Regions from separate parts of the Microbulbifer sp. ABF4_148 genome, predicted to be linked through region 2. Evidence: predicted binding sites of a transcription regulator. Region 2 holds the regulator's gene; the other holds the start of a gene.
What was found. Region 2 encodes LexA, which represses DNA repair genes until DNA is damaged. Its sites were predicted from a motif close to ACTGTNTNTANANACAGT; they were not measured.
Positions count from the first base shown of each region.

Region 1: the regulator LexA is predicted to act here: its motif matches at 1,526-1,543, upstream of ACXAD0_RS12915 (YebG family protein).

Region 1 is NZ_JBSWUI010000001.1:2,948,560-2,951,475, reverse strand. It holds gene ACXAD0_RS12925 (amidohydrolase family protein) at 1-597, shown strand, start outside; gene ACXAD0_RS12920 (MAPEG family protein) at 666-1,061, shown strand; gene ACXAD0_RS12915 (YebG family protein) at 1,170-1,493, opposite strand; gene ACXAD0_RS12910 (LysE family translocator) at 1,796-2,410, opposite strand; gene ACXAD0_RS12905 (DUF924 family protein) at 2,410-2,916, opposite strand, start outside.
Region 2 is NZ_JBSWUI010000001.1:2,595,610-2,598,525, forward strand. It holds gene ACXAD0_RS11395 (DUF6586 family protein) at 1-26, shown strand, start outside; gene ACXAD0_RS11400 (hypothetical protein) at 92-349, shown strand; gene lexA (transcriptional repressor LexA) at 589-1,194, opposite strand; gene ACXAD0_RS11410 (LOG family protein) at 1,431-2,072, shown strand; gene ACXAD0_RS11415 (TetR/AcrR family transcriptional regulator) at 2,316-2,916, shown strand, end outside.

The sequences.
Region 1 (2,916 bases), 350 kb from region 2:
CAGCCCGTGGTGACTGGTGAACAACCCCTGATCGTGCATGCAAATCGCGCCAGCGATATTCTGCAGGCACTCAAGTTGGCCAAAGAGAATAATCTGAAGCTGGTCATTGATGGCGGTGCGGAAGCGTGGATGGTTGCAGAGCCACTGGCGCAAGCCAGAGTTCCGGTGATTATCGATGCATTGAATAACACCCCGATTTCCTTTGAAAGTCTCGGCGCTCGGCTCGACAATGCGGCTCTGCTCAACCGGGCAGGGGTTGAGGTGTTGATCAGTGCTCCAGGATACGGCGAAACCCACCTGGTGCACCTGTCACGCCAGTCGGCGGGGAATGCGGTCGCCCACGGGCTGCCCTACGACGAGGGCCTCAAAGCTATTAGCGCCAATGTCGCGGATACCTTCGGTCTGGAGGGTGGGGCGCTGGAGCCCGGCGCTGTTGCGGATTTTGTGGTGTGGAGCGGTGATCCCCTTGAAGTGACCAGCTTTGCGGAGCAGGTGGTGATTGGTGGGGAACCACAATCACTGGAAAACCGCTCGACGCGCTTGCGGGATCGCTACCTGAAGCTCGAGCCAGCGCATAAGTCCGCCTATCGCAAGTAGGACCGATTCAAACTAACGATAATTAATATTCGGCGGGCCCTGGCCCGCTTTCTGGTGGGAGAATAAAAATGGCTGTATTGACTGGTTTTTATGCGGGCCTATGTGGTTTTTTGATCATCGCACTCGCTTTTCTGGTGGTGCGATTTCGTCGTACGGAAAAAGTGGGGATTGGCAGTGCCGGCAAGCATCACGCGGAGGTCTTGATTCGCGCGCATGCCAATGCAGTCGAATATGTTCCCATCGCACTGTTGCTGTTATTGGCGGCTGAACTCAATGGTTTGTCGGCAACCTGGATGCACTTGCTGGGAAGCTTGTTGGTCATTTCTCGTTTGCTCCATGCGGTCGGTTTGATTGCCGGCAATGGTGGCTATCACAAGGGCAGGTTCCTCGGCACGCTGGGCACCTGGATTACCATCATTATTCTATCGGTGGTGAATGTCTTTACGGTGTTCAAGGCGATGTAGTCAGCGCTTTGACGGGACTGGTGAGCGCGCGTTTGCCATGCACAAAAAAGCCCGGCAAGGCCGGGCAGAGTACAGGGGATGGTAAACGGGAACGAAGTGTCTGGCAGGTTACAGGTTAGCCGCCAGCGGGGTAACCCGGTCGTCCATGGAGCTGGTGTCAGCCTGCTCCTCGGAGGTGGCTTCAACAGTCTCCAGGCTTTCCAGCAGCACTTCCGGCTTGCCCTTACAGGCTTTTGCCAGTGATTCGCGATGTTTGGCCAGCAACAGGCCGATCTCTTCACCAGCTTCTTCGCTGATGTTGCTGATGTTTTTCTCGATCATGGCGGTGATGTTGGCCGCCAGCTCAAGCATCTTATCGTGTTCTTCAGCGTCTTTTTTGTTGTCGAACATGGCTCCATCTCTATCGCATTTCCAAACAGCAACTACGGCCATTGTGTGCCTCCGCTTGTTATGAGTAGTGGTTGACTGTATGAATGAACAGTATCTGTATGTTTGAACAGTGTCAAGCATGCTCGGCGCGCAAATTGCTGTTTTGTGTACTGGGGCCAATCTGTATACGCGGTATTTGCGGCAGGAGGAGCCGCTGGCACGGTGGTCGAGCCCGGGCAGGGCTCGCGGGTGTGCATAATGGAATGGTGCCTGCCGGTACTCCCCCAGACCCTAACTTACTGGCAGGTAGACCCCGCAGCAGTATTGAAAGCCCGCAATGCGGGCTTTTTTTTGTCTGGAAAAAGCTAAATGCTCGCAACGAGCCTGGCTGCCAGGCCAATCAGCAGAACACCGAAGAGTTGCTGAAGCCGGTGGCTGAGAGAGGGATTGCTCCAGCGGCGTGCACGCCCGAAGCAAATCAGGGCGGTAACGAGCACATACCAGATCGCGTCAATGGCCGATGCGAGGCCCGCCATGCCCAGTTTTGTCACAAGGCTCTGTTCGACCGAGACGAACTGGCTGAACAGGGCAGTAAAGAAAACCGCCACTTTTGGGTTGAAGAATGCCACCCCAAACCCCTGCATGGCCGCCTGGGGTACGGTGATCGGTTCCACCGGCTGCGGTGTTTCCGCATCCGGCGCCGGGGCGCGCAGAGACTTCCAGCCCAGATAGACGAGCATGGCCGCGCCAGCCCACTGCAATGCGCTAAACAGGGTGGGTGAGCGCGTGATCAGGACGGCCAGGCCAAACGCCGTCAAGCCCGCGTAGACTGCGATCGCCGCGCCGTGGGCGACGGATGCGGCGAGTCCCTGTCGCGCACCGGCGGCCGCGCAGCGTGCAATGATCAACAGGCTTGGCCCCGGTGACATGGCGCCGAGGGCGCAGATTCCCGCGAGAGAAAACCATTCATACCAACTCATCAGAAACCGCCTCCGGCCGATAGCCAGTCGGATTCCTCATTGGTGGAAGGTCTTCCCAGGACGCTATTCCGATGGGGGTAGCGACCGAAGCGATCGATGACCTCCTTGTGGGCCACGGCAAACCGATAGTAGCCCTGGGCCGCCTCTGCGGCATTGTCGTGGCTGGCAAAGTCATCGCGCAGGCGTTGATAGAAGTCGATGGACTGTCGCTGCATCTCGGGATCCTCGGAGTGCTCGAAAGGCAGACCAAGGAAGGCACGTTGATGTAAGCCGAGGTCCCGTTCCTGCTGTCGGGCCACTACGGATTGGGCGATATCCAGTGCCAGAGCGTCGCCCGCAAAGGCCTGCTTGCTGTTCCGGTGGATGTTACGACTCATCTGATCGCAGAGAATGATCAGCGCCAGCTCGCCCTGGAGGGAGTCCCGCCAGTTGTCGAGCTCACCGGACTGTGCCTGATCGAGGGCCGGGCCAAAGCGGTGGCTGAGTTGTTGGTCAAATTCGTCGCT
Region 2 (2,916 bases):
ATCGCGCACAGTCCCAGGAGTGGTAGCTTCTTAAGCGCGATGACTCCTGCTGTGGTACACTGCGGGAAAATTGACGCTGAGGGAGAAGTGCATGTCCTCCGAGACTTTTGAAATCATTGAGCTGGCGAACGGTGATGTCGCTCTGCGCCGGGCGGGTGCACAGGGTGAAGAGCCGCTCGTACGTATCCACTTTTCCGAGATGAGCGCCGATTTTCTTCGTGAGCACAAAATTGCCGTGGCCAGGGCCATGCTCGAAGCCGGAATTGATGCTGTGCAAAATTTAGACAGTGTGTCTGCAGAGTTTTTCGACGAGGAAGAGCCTGAGCCGATCTCGCACACCATTCACTAATCCCCCCGCAATAAACCAGGGCTGGGTGGCACTATAGCTTCCGCACCAAGGCCTTGGTGGTTCGACTTCTCTCGTCCCATTTTTCTTTTCGTTTCTGACTAATGCGCGCCGATAGCGATGCGCAATGTTCAGGCTGTGGTTCTGACTTCCGCCAGACGCAATTCCGACGGGTAGCCAATAATGACGCGAGGCGCTTGGGGTGGAGATAGATGGGGCCCTGAGGCCCCAGGCGGGGATGCTCAGGGAGTCTGTCGGATGACGCCCACCGCGAGCCCTTCAATGGCAAATAGCTTGTCCCGCATATCGACCTGGATAATATCGAATTCGTCATTTTCGGGAAGCAGCTGCACCGTGGCTTGATTGCCTTTGCGCCTGAACCGCTTCACTGTGACTTCGTCTTCAATTCGGGCTACGACAATCTGTCCGTTACGCGCCTGATCGGTACGCTGGACCGCGAGCAAATCCCCATCAAGGATCCCGGCGTCGCGCATACTCATACCGTGCACTCGCAGGAGATAATCCGCGGGTGGGTGAAAGAAATCTGAGGGGAGATCGCAATAGTCTTCAATATTGGATTCCGCGAGGATTGGGTTGCCCGCTGCAACACGTCCGATAATCGGCAGGCCTGGTTGGTGGTCGGGGATTCGAATCCCGCGCGAGGCGCCGGCGACCATTTCAATCGCACCTTTTCGAGCGAGTGCCTTTAGATGCTCTTCCGCGGCATTGGGAGAGCGAAAACCTAATTGCTGCGCAATTTCGGCTCGGGTGGGTGGGTAGCCCGTTTCATCCATGTGGCTTTTGATCAGTTCAAGTACTTGAGCCTGTCGCGCGGTGAGATTGGTCATAATCGTTTCCCGTCGTCCCTTGGGCGTATCTGCGCAAACTGCATCGGTGACATCAAAATGCAGAGCGTCAGACGCTCGATAGTGGTCTGTATTTTTATACAGGTGCTGTGATTATATACAGAAACCGTTGCGGTGCAATCCCTGCCTGCCGCGGGTGAAATGCTGCTACTTTTATGACAAGTGGAGTCTCACGGCGCACCAGAACCCCATTTTTAGCGGATACAGGGACGATCGTAATGCTTGATGCAAAAATGCCGGAAGCCTGGCGCGTACTGCGGATTCAGTCCGAACTGGTGGATGGAATAGAGCGCCTGATTGCATTGAAGTGCGCGGTGACAGTGTTTGGAAGTGCAAGATTTCCACAGGGGAGTCCCGAGTACCAGCAGGGCATGCGTCTCGGTGAGCTGCTGGCGTCGAAAGGTATTCCCGTCATGACCGGGGGAGGGCCGGGTCTGATGGAGGCCTGCAATCGCGGGGCGTTTCCGCATGAGGGGATTTCCATCGGTCTGAATATCGAACTCCCTTTTGAGCAGGTACCAAATCCCTATCAGGACATCAGCCTGAACTTTCGTTACTTTTTTGTTCGCAAGTTTATGTTCGTCAAACATGCGGTGGGCTTTGTGGGTCTGCCCGGGGGCTACGGCACATTGGACGAGCTGTTCGAGGCACTGACTCTCGTGCAAACCAAAAAAGTGCAGAAGTTTCCCATTGTGCTCGTAGACAAGAAGTACTGGTCGGGCCTGCATCGCTGGCTGATAGATACGGTGCTTGAACGCGCGTGCATCGACTCTTCAGATTTGGAGCTGTTTCAGTTGGTCGACACCGTGGATGAGGCGGCTGACATCATCATTGAATACATGCAGACGTGTGAGATGTGAGCACGGACGGGCTTCATCATTCAATTACGAAAGTGACTCGTTTTTCAAAAGTTGTCACCGGGCTAGTGAAAATCATCTGTTAATTGTTAATTTTGTGTAAAAATTACGCTAATACGGGGCTATAGGTAGGTCGGGCATCCCAAAAGCGGTGTGGCGGCGCACAAATCTACAGGATGCCAGTCAGGGGAATTATGCTAACCTCCGGAATCAAAACGAGCGTTTTAATTGTTGGTTTGAATTCTCATGGCCCAGACAGATACCGTCAGCAGAATCCTCGACGCTGCCGAGGTGCTTTTCGCTGAGCGCGGATTTACCGAAACCTCTTTGCGGACGATCACCAGTACGGCTGGTGTGAACCTGGCGGCAGTGAATTACCATTTTGGGTCCAAGAAGGAGCTCATTCAGGCAGTCTTTGAGCGTTTTCTTACCCCGTTTACCGCCCGTCTCGAAGAGGAGCTCAATCGCCGCGCGGAGCAGGCCGGACACATCGAAGTAGAGGGGCTGCTTCAGAGTCTTTACAGCGGTGGTCTGGCGAGCCTGATTAAGGAGGGCCGGGATCCACAGCGCTTTATGCGATTGTTAGGACTTGCCTATACCCAGTATCAGGGGCATCTGCGCAAATTTATCGTCAGTCAATACGGCAATACTTACCGCCGGTTCGCGGGGCTGCTTGCCCAGGCGTTGCCCGGAGTGGATCCGGTCACGTTCTACTGGCGCCTATATTTCATGCTCGGCGCGACAATCTTCAGTTTGTCGAGCTTTGACGCCATCGACGCTATCCTCAGGGAGGATTTCGGTGCCGAAAGTAGCCTGGAGGAAACTCTGGACCGCATGGTGCCAGTCG